2 regions of the Priestia sp. 179-F W1.4 NHS genome follow, and region 1 is predicted to be linked to the other one. Evidence: a T-box and tRNA genes for the amino acid it is inferred to sense, from the RefSeq annotation. Region 1 holds a T-box; the other holds one or more tRNA genes.

What was found. A T-box is a leader RNA that pairs with one kind of tRNA and senses whether it is charged. The one in region 1 lies ahead of ACH0CI_RS01120 (valine--tRNA ligase), so its partner is inferred to be a tRNA-Val.
Region 2: it encodes a tRNA-Val, which carries the amino acid that the T-box ahead of ACH0CI_RS01120 (valine--tRNA ligase) is inferred to sense. The anticodon was not compared.

What each region holds. Positions count from the first base shown of each region.
Region 1 is NZ_JBIQFF010000001.1:230,165-237,546, forward strand. It holds gene ysxE (spore coat protein YsxE) at 1-580, shown strand, start outside; gene ACH0CI_RS01115 (hypothetical protein) at 592-789, opposite strand; T-box leader at 1,020-1,264, shown strand; gene ACH0CI_RS01120 (valine--tRNA ligase) at 1,347-3,989, shown strand; gene ACH0CI_RS01125 (bifunctional folylpolyglutamate synthase/dihydrofolate synthase) at 4,086-5,384, shown strand; gene ACH0CI_RS01130 (DUF420 domain-containing protein) at 5,541-6,098, shown strand; gene ACH0CI_RS01135 (ATP synthase subunit B family protein) at 6,284-6,478, shown strand; gene ACH0CI_RS01140 (prepilin peptidase) at 6,475-7,230, shown strand; gene ACH0CI_RS01145 (SPOR domain-containing protein) at 7,349-7,382, shown strand, end outside.
Region 2 is NZ_JBIQFF010000006.1:135,271-142,652, reverse strand. It holds gene ACH0CI_RS22680 (DEAD/DEAH box helicase) at 1-1,193, opposite strand, end outside; tRNA gene ACH0CI_RS22675 (tRNA-Val) at 1,362-1,433, opposite strand; gene ACH0CI_RS22670 (DsbA family protein) at 1,564-1,746, shown strand; gene ACH0CI_RS22665 (arylamine N-acetyltransferase family protein) at 1,767-2,522, shown strand; gene ACH0CI_RS22660 (Lrp/AsnC family transcriptional regulator) at 2,550-2,999, opposite strand; gene ACH0CI_RS22655 (YitT family protein) at 3,172-3,792, shown strand; gene ACH0CI_RS22650 (DUF1349 domain-containing protein) at 3,831-4,442, opposite strand; gene ACH0CI_RS22645 (GntT/GntP/DsdX family permease) at 4,596-5,924, opposite strand; gene ACH0CI_RS22640 (NCS1 family nucleobase:cation symporter-1) at 6,194-7,382, opposite strand, start outside.

The DNA.
Region 1 (7,382 bases):
GAAGAAAGTGTATATGTCCCCGTTTGAATTGCATTACTGTACATTTTATTATGAAATGACAAGAGCGCTTGAGTTTGGTTTTGGAAAGCTCGATCAGTGGAACGATGAAATGGAAGAAAAGGAAAAGATCCGGCTGGTTACGTCTCATGGAAAGCTATCGGCTAAACATTTTATCTATGACGAACGGGGAAATGGTTTTTTTATTAACTTTGAACATGCAAAAGATGCTTCACCGATTTATGATTTGGTCTCATTTTATTTCCGTACTCTTCGCACGTACCCAGTAACTACCTATGACAGCTATGAGTGGTTTAGTACGTATGAAAAACATTTTGCTCTCAGAGAAGAGGAAAGACTGCTTTTGCACAGTTATTTAGCGTTTCCAGAACCCTTGTATCAGTGTATCGTTCAATATAGGCAGCATAAAGAAAGTAAAACGGAGCTTGAACATATGCAGTCATTTATTCGAGCATACTGGCTGACGAAAAACATTGAACAGCTCAATATTAAAATATTTGAAGTAGATCAGCAAAAAAAAATGGCAGCGGAAGCAGCTGCACAAGCCCAAGCGAACGAATAGCGCTTGGGTTTTTAAATCCAGTCCGAATATAAAGCAACCGCTAGTATGGCAAGAAGTGCCAACAACAGTACATCAAAGGTTGTGGGGAAGAATAGTGTACGTATACCTTGAAAAATTGTTAAAGGAACAATAAACTGTCCACAAGCCGCTCCTGCTGTTTTGAGCCACCGCTGCAGCTGATACGAATTTACATTTATTCGTTTCTTCATTTGTACATGCCCCTTTCAATCCACGTGCCCAGGTTAAAGTAAGTATATGAAAAAAGAAAGAAATGGTGCCATTTTTTTGAGCGGACTTTTCATTTTATTTCCAAAATTAGCGAGTGAATGAAAAAATAAAGAGCAGAACAAAAAAATTATGAATATAATCATAAAAAAATGGAGAAGATTATTGACGATTCAACATTTTTTCATATAGTATAATTAAGAGAAATTCATACATAAATACAGTGAATAGGAAGAGTACGGGATGTTCGTCTTTCAGAGAGAGAAATCAGCTGCTGTGAGATTTCTTAAGAATGTGCACTCGGAATGTCGCCTGTGAGTAGCTTTTTTGAACAGCTGCATAGCTCAGTAGAAAAAGCCGGTTAATCAACCGTTATGAAATGAAGTGTATAGGCTTATCAAACGGGATACGTCTATAAAAAAAGGTGGTACCGCGAAATCAACTCCTTTCGTCCTTTTATTAGGAAAGGAGTTTTTTTATGTTTATAAAAGGTTTACACAGTTTCTAAAGACTGAAACTTTATATTATGGAGGTATACATTATGTCTGAAAAAGAAGTGACTCTTCCAACGAAGTATGATCCAAAAACCGTTGAAGAAAATCGTTATCAGTATTGGTTAGACGGGAAGTTTTTTGAAGCAACAAATGACCCTGAAAAAGAGCCATATACAATTGTAATTCCACCCCCAAACGTAACGGGCAAGCTGCATTTAGGCCACGCTTGGGATACAACGTTACAAGATATTTTAACGCGTATGAAGCGCATGCAAGGCTATGACGTTCTATGGCTTCCCGGCATGGACCATGCGGGGATTGCAACGCAGGCAAAAGTAGAAGAAAAGCTTCGCAGCGAAGGGAAAAGCCGCTACGATTTAGGCCGCGAAAACTTTGTAGCTGAAACGTGGAAATGGAAAGAAGAATATGCAAGCTTTATTCGCCAGCAGTGGTCGAAGCTAGGACTTGGCTTGGACTATTCACGCGAGCGCTTCACGCTTGATGAAGGTCTTTCTAAAGCAGTGCGCGAAGTATTCGTAACGCTTTACAAAAAAGGGTTAATCTATCGCGGAGAATATATTATTAACTGGGATCCAGCTACAAAAACAGCTCTTTCAGACATCGAGGTTATTTACAAAGATGTACAAGGTGCGTTTTATCATATGCGCTATCCGTTGGCAGATGGTTCTGGACATATTGAAATCGCAACAACTCGTCCTGAAACAATGCTAGGAGATACGGCTGTAGCTGTTCACCCTGAAGATGATCGCTATAAGCACTTAATCGGCAAAAAGGTTGTCCTTCCGATTGTAGGTCGTGAAATTCCAATCGTAGGCGATGATTATGTAGATATGGAATTCGGTTCTGGTGCGGTAAAAATTACGCCTGCTCATGACCCGAACGATTTTGAAATTGGAAACCGTCATAATTTAGAGCGTATTTTAGTGATGAATCAAGACGGCACGATGAATGACAAAGCAGGTAAATATGAAGGAATGGATCGTTTTGCTTGCCGTAAGCAAATTGTTAAAGACCTTCAAGAAGACGGCGTATTGTTCAACATTGAAGACCACATGCATTCAGTAGGTCACAGTGAACGAAGCGGTGCCGTTGTTGAACCTTATTTATCAACTCAGTGGTTTGTAAAAATGCAGCCGTTAGCAGATAAAGCAGTAGATCTTCAAAAACAAGAAGAAAAAGTAAACTTTGTGCCTGATCGTTTTGAAAAGACATACTTACACTGGATGGAAAATATTCGCGACTGGTGTATTTCGCGTCAGCTTTGGTGGGGACATCGCATTCCAGCTTGGTATCATAAAGAAACTGGAGAAGTATACGTAGATCATGAGGCTCCAGCAGATATCGAAAACTGGGAACAGGATTCAGATGTATTAGACACATGGTTCAGTTCAGCGCTATGGCCGTTCTCAACAATGGGCTGGCCGGATGTGGATGCAGCTGATTTCAAACGCTACTACCCAACAAATGTGCTTGTAACGGGCTACGACATTATTTTCTTCTGGGTATCTCGTATGATTTTCCAAGGTCTTGAATTTACGGGTAAACGTCCGTTTGACGATGTACTTATTCACGGTCTTGTACGAGATGCTGAAGGTCGTAAGATGAGTAAATCACTTGGTAACGGCGTAGATCCAATGGAAGTAATCGAGAAATACGGTGCAGATTCTCTTCGCTATTTCTTATCTACAGGAAGCTCACCGGGACAAGATTTACGCTTCAGCTTTGAAAAAGTCGAAGCGACGTGGAACTTTGCAAATAAAATTTGGAATGCTTCTCGTTTTGCATTAATGAACATGGACGGCATCACATTTGAAGAGCTTGATTTATCAGGCGAAAAGTCAGTTGCGGATAAATGGATTTTAACGCGCTTAAATGAAACGATTGAGCACGTAACAAAATTAGCTGACAAATATGAATTTGGTGAAGTTGGACGCATTCTTTATAACTTTATTTGGGATGACTTCTGCGATTGGTACATTGAAATGGCTAAACTTCCTCTTTACGGAGAAGATGAAGCAGCTAAAAAGACCACTCGCTCAATTTTAGCTTATGTACTTGATAACACAATGCGACTTTTACATCCATTCATGCCGTTTATTACTGAAGAAATTTGGCAAAGCTTGCCGCATGAAGGTGAATCAATTACAGTAGCTAAATGGCCGGAAGTACGCGCTGAGCTTTCGGATAAAGAAGCTGCTAACGATATGCGTTTACTTGTAGATATTATCCGTGCTGTTCGTAACATTCGTGCTGAAGTGAACACGCCGATGAGCAAACAAGTAAAATTATTTATTAAAGCTAAAGATGAAAATATTCAAAGTCAGCTTGAAAAGAATCGTGCGTATGTAGAACGTTTCTGTAATCCAAGTGAGCTTGTGATTTCAACCGATGTTTCATTAGATGAAAAAGCGATGACTGCTGTTGTAACAGGCGCAGAATTAATTTTACCTCTTGAAGGTTTAATTAATATCGAAGAAGAAATCGCCCGTTTAGAAAAAGAATACGATAAGTTAAACAAAGAAGTAGAACGTGTACAAAAGAAATTAAACAACCAAGGCTTTATTGCAAAAGCGCCTGCTAAAGTAGTAGAAGAAGAGCGTGCAAAAGAGCAAGATTACGTTGAAAAACGTGAAGCTGTTCAGTCTCGTATTGCTGAATTACGCGGATAATCAATGGGTTAATAAACTAACAGAAAAAGCGTGGCTTGTATAGCGACGCTTTTTCTTTACATAATAATAGCGATGGAAAAGAAAGGTGAATAAAAGATGATAACGACATATGAAGAAGCGCTTGATTGGATTCATAACAGACTTCGCTTTGGAATCAAGCCGGGGTTAGAACGAATGGAATGGATGCTAGAGCAGCTTGATTTTCCGCAGCAAAATATAAATGCTATTCACGTTGCTGGGACGAATGGTAAAGGTTCTACTGTTTCGTATTTGCGAAATATGTTAGAAGAAGCAGGGTATAAAGTTGGAACGTTTACTTCCCCTTATATCGAAACATTTAATGAGCGGATTAGCGTGAATGGACAGCCTATTTCAAATGAAGCAATGACCGCTCTTGTTCAGGAAGTAAAGCCTGTAGTGGAGCGACTAGAACATACGGACTTAGGGTCAGCAACGGAATTTGAAGTGATTACAATCATGGCTTTTCTTTATTTCGGCTATCATGATTCAGTTGACTATGTTGTGTTTGAAACAGGTCTTGGGGGACGATATGATTCAACAAACGTTGTGAATCCTATGGTGAGTATTATTACAAACATTGGATTTGATCACATGGCGATACTAGGTGATACGGTAGAAGAAATTGCAGCAGAAAAAGCGGGGATTATTAAAAAAGAAGTCCCTATTATTACTGGTGCAGAGCAAGTAAAGGCGCTTGACGTCATTACAGAAGAGGCAAATTTGAAGCAGGCTTCGTTATTTGTGTTAGGAAAAGAATTTAAAATTGAAAACTATGGGCCCTTAGCAAATGGAGAAGGCTTTACGTTAAAAACGCCGTATGGTACATTTGAACACTTGCAATTAAATATGCTTGGCTATCATCAAGTTAAAAATGCAGCTTTGGCTGTGATGGCCGTTTGTTATTTAAAAGAAAAGAAAAAGCTTTCTATCTCCAATGAGCAAATGATAAAAGGGATTCAGCATACAAAGTGGAACGGCCGCTTTGAGATAGTAAATGAGCATCCTTTAACGATTATTGACGGGGCTCATAATGCAGAAGGCATTGATAGCTTGTTATCTACTTTACGCCTTCATTATGAAGATCGAAACATTCATTTAATCTTCAGCTGCTTAAATGATAAAAGCGCTGATCGAATGGTCCAAGAACTTGAAACAATCGCTGCAAGCATTACATTTACGTCGTTTGACTTTCCTCGTGCTCGCGCAGCTGGGGAGCTTTATGAGATGAGTACTCATCATAATAAGCATATGGACGAGGAGTGGAAAAAAGCAATTGCTTACGTAAAGGAAAAGGCGACAGGTGAACAAGACATGGTCGTGATTACAGGGTCTCTGTATTTTATATCAGAAGTGCGGGCCTTTCTTCTCAAATGAGCAGAAGCAGCAAGTGAACTCTTGCTGCTTTTAACATAATATAAGAAAGGGATACAAATAATAAGGAAGCACTAAGTTCAAAGTATTGTCACTTTCACCCCCTAGGTAAGTGATATATAATAAACATGTACATCACTAAATAAGGAGATTGTTAACATGAGTAAGAATAATGAAAAAATTGTACCGAAAAGTAATAAAAACTTTACCGGTATTATTCTTACCTTTTCAGTGATAGCGAATGTTATTATCTTACTGCTATTCTTTTCGAATATTGGCTATCAAGGAAAAGTAAGTTTTGATTTGACTATCTTTCCACGGTTAAATGCTATTTTGAATAGTTTTACGTTTATTTTTTTAGTGGCAGCGTTGATTTCAATCTTTAGAAAAAACATCAATGCTCATAGAGGGTTTATCTTAGCGGCATTCACTTCTACACTGCTCTTTTTAGTTTCATATTTAACGTTCCACTATATCTCAACCGAAACAGCTACGTTTGGTGGAGAAGGAATTGTTCGTCCCATTTACTTCTTTATTTTGATCACACACAGTTTCTTAGCAGCGATTATCGTTCCGCTGGCACTGTTTGCACTTGTGTGGGGCTGGACAATGCAAGTTGAAAAACATAAAAAAATTGTGCGATGGACAATGCCAATCTGGCTTTATGTAAGCCTTACAGGTGTAATTGTCTACTTATTTATGGCTCCTTACTATTAAAAAACGTCTGCTTTTGCAGACGTTTTTTTATGCTGTTTTTGTTTTTTAGTGGTATAATCCTTATTACCTATAAAAGGTGTGTTTTAAGGAAGGAGGCATACAGAATATGACTTTTATGGGTATTAAGATTCAGTTTATTAATGAAGGAGCTGTTTGATACTAATCAATAAAAGAGAGGTGTGGAAATGGATAAACTGTCAAAAGAGAATAAAGGACTTTCTCTCACGCAAGTGATCATACTGGTTATCGTAATAGGTCTTTTATCAGCTTTTCTCATACCGTTTATTGGCAGCTATTTAAAAGGAAAAGATACATTGCCCCATTCAAAAGAAAATCTACAGTTAGTATTCTATACCCCTGAAATGGAAGGAGTCGTATGAGTATAATTTACCTTTATCTATTCGTTTCAGGTATCACTCTAGGTTCATTTTACAACGTAGCAGGCCTTAGAATTCCTCAGGGAAAATCTATTTTATCTCCAAGATCTCATTGTCCACACTGTTTATACGTTCTTTCTCCACAACAGTTAATCCCCGTAGTCTCCTACATTAAAAATGCAGGAAAATGTAGTATGTGTCGCAAAAAAATCTCCTTCATCTACCCGTTCGTAGAATTTTCGACAGGAAGTTTATTTGTATATGCTTTTTTAAAATTGAATATGACGTTAGAACTGATTGTCATATTAACTTTTGTTTCTTTTTTAACAATTATCGTTGTCTCAGATATAGCCTATATGATTGTCCCAAATAAGGTGCTGCTTTTCTTTTTGCCTATCTTTCTTCTTGAGCGTCTTTTCATTCCATTAACTTCGTGGAGTGATTCTTTAATGGGAGGAGGAATCGCATTTTTTCTCCTCTTTCTAATCGCATTTCTCAGCAGAGGAGGCCTTGGAGAAGGAGATATTAAATTGTATGGTTTGATTGGTATTGTGCTTGGAGTAAAGCTTGTTTTGCTATCACTTTTTTTAGCTATATTAATAGGCGGAACCGTTAGTATAGGAGCATTATTAATGAAAAAGGCAAAGGTAGGTGTACCAATTCCTTTCGTTCCTTTTATTTTTATAGGGACAATCGCTGCTTATTTTCATGGAAACGAATTGATAGATTGGTATGTTAGCAACTATTTTTATTGAGCTTCAAGTCTTCGACAAAGTTAAAATTTCTGTAACTAAATAGCGAAAACCTTTTGTAACAAGACGACAAATGTCTTGTTATTTTTTTTTTCTTCTATGATAGCATGGAAAAAAGTGTATGTTTTATGTCGGTTTACCTCAGCTTACAACCG
Region 2 (7,382 bases), on a different contig from region 1:
CTTTTATCTTTTTTAACTTCTGGACGCTCATTAATTTTTTCATTAAAAGCGAATGCTGCCTGCTGTACTTCTTCTTTAGAAGGAGGAGTAGATACTGGAATCGAAAAACCAATATATTCTTCAATTTCCGATAGCATTCTCTCTTCATAAGGCGTTACAAATGTGATAGCCTTCCCTTTTTTACCGGCACGTCCCGTTCTTCCCGTACGGTGAACGTAGCTTTCTTTTTCCAACGGAAGGTCATAGTTAATAACGTGCGTGATATTATCAATATCAATTCCTCTCGCAGCTACATCTGTTGCTACTAAATAGCGGAATTTCCCTTTTTTGAAATCATTCATAACCTCAAAACGGTCTTCTTGCACCATTGCCCCGTGAATTTTATCACAAGGATATCCAAGATCATCTAAATCATCTAACAGCGTATTTACCTGCTCTTGCGTGCGGCAAAAAATGATGCAGCTGTCCGGATTTTCTACTGTAATTACGTCTTTCAGCAGTTCGAATTTACGTTCATTTTGTACTGTTATAACAGAATGGTCAATCGTGCTTGTTGTTAATCCGTTCGCTTTGATTTCAACATCAACCGGCTTCTTCATATATTTGCGAGACAGTTCTTCAATATCTTCCGGAAGCGTAGCCGAGAAAAGCATCGTTACACGCTCACTAGGAAGATGTTGAATAATCGCTTCCACTTGGTCAATAAAACCCATATTTAGCATTTCATCTGCCTCATCAATAACCAAATAACGAATTTTCTCTAATGCCAGCGTTTCTTTTTCTATATGATCAAGCACTCGTCCAGGCGTACCTACAACAATATGTGTTTTTTGCTTTAATTCTACTTTTTGCTTGGCAAACGGTGATTTTCCGTAAACAGCTGCTGCTTTAATTCGCTTAAAACGGCCGATATTTGTAATATCTTCTTTTACCTGCGCAGCCAGCTCTCGTGTAGGTGTTAACACTAAGGCTTGGGGCTTATTTTCTTCCCAGTTAACTAATTCACACAGTGGAATGCCGAAGGAAGCCGTTTTTCCACTTCCTGTTTGAGACTTCACGACCACATCTCTTTCTTCTAGCGCAATGGGAAGCACCTTGCTTTGTACTTCCGTAGGATGATTGTATTGCAGGCTAGAAAGCGCCTTAGCTACCTTGTCACTAAGACCATATTGACTAAAACTTCTTTGATTCATTTTGTACCCTCATTTATTTTAAATTAGTGATTATCTTTATCATGACCTGATGCACTATGTTTCATTATACTTTAATTCTTCTATGCGCGCTCAAGATTTAATATAGCATTGGTTTGTTAAGCCAAAGAGAAAAGCCGCTCTCTTATTAATAAGAAAACGGCTTTGGTATGAGCGATGAGGGATTCGAACCCCCGACCCCATCCCTGTCAAGGATGTATTCTCCCACTGAACTAATCGCTCGTGATATGTATTGACTATATTATAGAAAGAGTTATCCAATTTTGTCAACTATTTTTCCACAGTCCCCAAGTTGGAAGAACCGTCTTTACTTTTGATAAACTAAAAACATGCCATAAAGGAACATGACGGGATGAAAGCACACGCTGAATTTTATTTTGATTTTGTCTGTCCACTATGTTTTCTAGCCACTAATCCTTTAAAAGAAGTCAGTAAAGAACAAAAAGCTGAGATTGAAAGAATTTGCTTCCAAAGAACCATTGAAAAAACGCTGTTACATGAATATTCTGCTAAGCTTAAAGACAAAGAGAAATGATTCACTAAGAGGTGTATTTGATGAATATTAATTATTATTTTAGTCGGTTTTTAGCTAAGAAACCGGATAGTCCAACGTATGAAAACTTAGCTGCTTTACAGAACAAGCATATGCTTCATGTTCCGTTTGAGAACTTAGACGTTTTGTCTCAAACTCCTATTATCATTGATTTAGAACGGATCTTTCAAAAAGTAATTGTAAATTTGCGCGGAGGATTTTGCTACGAATTAAACGGTTTATTTGGCTGGCTGTTAAAAGAAAGCGGTTATGAAGTCTCGTACGTTTCAGCTACCGTCAAAAAACCCGATGGCACGTGGACCATTGAAGGAAGTCACGCTACAAACCTTGTGACGGTTGAAAATCAGTCTTACATCGTAGACGTTGGATTTGGAGATTCTGTTCGCAAGCCAATGCCTTTAAATGGCGAAGTAGTAAGAGATGTAAGCGGCTCTTATCGTATGACAAACGTTGCTGAGCATATGTATGATTTGCAGCGATGGGAAGATGATGTATGGAAAACGCTGTACCGTGTGTCTACGCTTCCTAAGAAACTGACAGACTTTACTCCCATGTGTGAGTTCAATCAAACGTCAGCTGATTCTCCGTTTGTACACAAACGCCTTGTTACGATCGCAACACCTACAGGGCGAATTACCCTCTCTGGTGAAACACTAACTGTAACAGACAGCGGAAAAAAGACGAAAAGAAACGTTTCAGAAGAAGAAGTTCCTGATATTTTGCAAAATCATTTTTATATTATTAAAGGGTTTTATTAATATGTCCTTACACAAAAAACCGGCCTCTTATGGGGTCGGTTTTTGTATAGGAGTAATCATCCTGTTTTCTACAGGCGACTTTAAAATAATTGAGGTATTCACATTTCCATAAGGAATCAGTTCATCCACGAGCATTCTAAGTCCATCCATTCCAGACACGGCTGCTTTGATAAAATAAGAAACCGGTCCCGTTACGCGATGACATTCAAGCACATCTTCATTTTGCTCAATAAAGTCTTCAAATTCCTCTGGTTTTCTTTTTAATTCGCTTACTTGAATAAACAGCTGTGTATCTCTCCCTAAAGCTTTCGGAGACACCGTAGCGCTGAAACGCTGTATCACTCCTCGTTCCTGAAGGCGCTGCAGCCTTTCTGATACGCTCGGACGGCTAAGAGCCAGCTTTTTTGATAAATCACTAATCGTCATACGCCCGTCTCTTTGCAAAATAGACAATAATTGTGCATCGATTTGATCCATACAAGCCTTTCCTTTCAAAATGAATATAATAAATAAAATCTTTATTCAAGTTGATAACAGAACAAGTATTATTTCCTTCATTTATACATGTGTTTTCTTTATTTAATATCCTATCATTAAAGTAGATAATTGAAAATGAAAATTCCGAAAAAACAAACAAAGGGGTTTATTTATGAAAAAAGTTTTATGGATTATTCTTGGATGTACGATTGCAAGTATTGGTGTTCTTATCTTGCGGCACTCTCACGTAGTGACGGGGGGAACAGCTGGTCTGTCTCTTAGCTTGTCATATGCCCTTCCTTTGTCGTTTGCGGTGATTTTTTTTCTCATTAATATTCCTTTTTATCTCTTTTCCTTCTTTCAAATGGGATGGAAATTTACCGTCACAACTATAGGATCAGTGTCTTTGCTATCACTTCTCACTTCACTCGATCACTTGCTTCCTGCTTTTACACTTCCCAGCCTGATGGGTGCTGTTACGGGCGGACTAATTGCCGGTCTTGGCTTATCCATTTTATTTATGAACGGAGCTTCTCTTGGGGGTGCTAATATTCTAGCGTTATTCGCGCAGCGAAAATTCGGTTGGGATCCTGGAAAAGTGAATTTTTCATTTGATTTCCTCGTCGTGCTGTCGAGCATGTATTCAATTGGATTTTCAAAAGGAATTTTCTCTGTTATGTCCATTGCGATTACAGGGTTTGTCATCAGCTATTTCAAACAAAAAATTGCTTTACACAATCAATCGACACCCACTGCTGCCACACAGCCTTTAGATAATGTAATCTCTAAATAAAAAACACGATTTAGCTGTGACTAAATCGTGTTTTTCGTTTAAAGCTTTTCTACTTTTATAAAATCAAATTGGGCCTCATATCCTTCTCCTTGAGGACTACAAGCGTAAATCCCAACTTGAACAGGTTCTTTGGATGAGTGCAATAAGTGAGCGAGTCGGAGCTGAGTCCAGGAATCTCCATCACTTGAATAACAAACGGTGTAATCGTCATTTTTGCGCTGAATTTTAAAATAAAGCGCTGATTTGTTTTGAGTAAAATTTTGACTGGACCAATCTGAGAAGCCCTGGTTGGTTACGACTGCTCCTAATTGGTTAGGGCCATCGGGATTGTATTCAACTGACGTTTTGATCCACGTATCTTTTGATACACGAATCATGAGACCTGCTTGATCGTAGCGATTAACTGGATATGTATACACCTTTGTCATGATTTCAAAGTCGCCTTCTACTTCACGGTAAAGAAAGTGTCCATTGTCCGCTTCAAAGCCATAATGAGTACGCTGCCAAAAATCTGTTTTAGCGTCTGTTTTAATCACTAATCGATTCGTTTCCGTATCAATTTGAAATTGAGCTGGTGGACAATACCAAGAAACGTCTGAATCTAATTTTCCTTCTGAAAAGTTTGTGAAAAATACTAGTTGATTACTCACTCTCTGTCATTCCCTTCTTAGAAGCTATTGTTCTTCTATTTCTATTTTGCCATAATTTAACGAATAAATAAAATATTTTGATTATTTTTCTAGTAAATTCTTTTCTTTCATAAAAAATAAGACTCTTTTACATAGAGTAAAAGAGTCTTATTTTTAGATTATTGCATTTAGAATAAGTGCTCCTGCAAAAGCAATAAAGGATAGAAGCGTTTCCAGAACAGTCCATGTTTTGAACGTTTCTTTTACTGTTAATCCTAAATACTCCTTCACCATCCAGAATCCAGCATCATTAACGTGAGAGAACATTAGTGAACCCGCGCCCGTAACGATAACCAGAAGTTCTAAATTAACACCAGACATGTGCTCAATGATCGGTGAAACAATACCCGCCGCTGTTGTTAATGCAACTGTTGCTGAACCCGTAGCGATACGGATTAATCCAGCAATTAAAAATGCAAGTACAAGTGGTGATAGAGATAGATGTTCAGACATTTGACCAATCGTTGTACCTACTCCACTATCGATTAATACTTGTTTGAAGCCACCGCCTGCACCAATAATCAAGACAATAGATCCTACAGGAAGCAAACATTCTTCCGTTAGTTTTTTAATCACATCTTTTGTCATACCTTGACGTTTTCCAAGCAGGTAAAACGCTGCAAAACAAGAAATTAAAAGTGCAATTAATGGACTTCCTATTAATTCTACAAACTTCACTACGCCGCTTGGCAATCCGTTAATAATAGGCGCTATTGCTGCTAAAACCATTAATAAAACAGGAAGTAAAATAACAAAGAATGAAACGCCTGTACCAGGAAGATTTTTAGATGTTGTCGTGATACGAATTAAATCCGGCTCTCCTTCTGGAATTACTCGTTTGTTAACCCATTTTGCAAAAACTGGTCCAGCGATAACTGCTGCTGGAATTGAAATGATTAACGCGTATAAAAGCACTTTCCCCGTATTTGCTCCGTAAATACTAATAGCTGCCATCGCTCCCGGATGAGGAGGAACGAGACCGTGAACAATTGATAATCCTGCAATAACTGGCAGAGCAATCAATAATATATTTTGTTTTGTTGTTTTATGAATCGAAATAACTAAAGGCAGTAAGATTAAAATTCCTACTTCGAAGAAAACAGGAATACCAATAATGAAACCTGCTACTAGCATTGCCCACGGCAATCTTTTCACACCGAATATTCTTACAAAATAATCCGCTACCTGCATGCCAGCGCCTGAATCAGCCATCAGCTTACCTAAAATTGTTCCCAGTGCTAAAATTCCTACTAAGTGTCCTAAAACACCGCCCACTCCCGTTTCGTAAGCGGCAACAATTTTATCCATTGATAACCCAGAAGCAATTGCTAAAAACAAACTCGCAACCGTTAAACTGATAAACGCATGCCATTTAAAAACTGAAACACCTACAATAACAATAACAATTGCGACAACCGTAATAGCTAATAAGTATGCATCCATCTTGCTTTCCACCTTCCCCTTAAGTAAACGCTTTCTTTATGTAGCAAAAAAGCTCTAAACCTGTTAATTTTTTAAAAAATACGTTTTAATTATCGAAATCGTTTACATTAATTAAATCAGAAAACGATTTCATCTTTTTATTACTTAAATTATATGAAAAAAAAATTCTTAAATCAATAAAAAAACTCAAAAAAATTTTATCAATTTTCTTCCAGAGATTTTCAACGCATAAAAAAATCCAATCATGTTAATGATTGGATTTATCTTATTTATTTAGTGATGGTGGGATCAGCGGTTTGACTGTCGATAATTGGTTTTTCGCTTGTTTTTAACGTTATTTCTTCATATTCTCCCGGCGCTAATACACTTTTATCTCCTCTCATGAGATACGTATAGGCGATGATAGAAATGAATAGACCAAATGTCCAGGCATTATCCCATAAAAAGCGCAGTCCAGGAATCAGTAAGCCTAAAACAGGTATGGCCACGCCAATTACTAATGCATAAATACCGTTTTTATTAAAACCAGTTGAATAACTATAGCGACCGTTTACCTCGTATAAATCCTTTAATGCCATCTGTCTCCTTCTTACAAGCCAGTAGTCAGCAATGGCGATGCCGTCTATAGGACCAAGCAGCGCTCCGTATGTTCCAAGCCATCCAAAGATATAATTCCCGAAATTAGACATGATGTACCATGGCTGAAGCAAAATAGCAAAGATACCAGTTACTAGCGCTCCCATCGCAAACGTGATTTTCTTTGGATTCAGATTCTCAATTGCACGGGCCGGCGCCACAATATTTGCTCCCACATTAATCGTTAAAGAAGAAAGCACGATAACGATTGTTCCTAAGAAAATGATAAACGGAGGGAATTTAGCTACTAACGCCACTGGATCCCAAATAGCTTCTCCGAATATAACGATGGTTGCCGAGGTAACAGCAATTCCAATAAATGAAAAAACACTCATCGTCAACGGCAAGGAGAAGGTTTGCGCAACCATTTGGGATTTCTGGCTTCTAGCATATCGACAAAAATCCGGAATGTTCAAAGCGAGCGTCGCCCAAAATGCAATGACTCCGGTTAAAGCAGGGAAAAATACAGCTAGAAATTCTCCGGTGGATGTAAATTTAGAAGGCGTAGATAAAATGGGTCCCCACCCTCCTGAGTTTGTATAAGCCCATATAAAAAGAATAATAGCTGAAATACCAATAACCGGAGCAGCAATCGCTCCTAACACTTTAATTGCTTGCGGTCCTTTATACGCCACTCCTACATTTAAAAGCCAAAAGAGAGCAAATACAATGGCTGTATGACCAGCTAAACCATTCCAAGATGAAAATGAAGCGCTTAGCAGTGTATCAATTGCTTCCGTTCCAATCCATGTATTAATTCCAAACCATCCAGCAGCCACAATAGCCCTAGCCAGTGCTGGGATATGTGCTCCTTTATCTCCA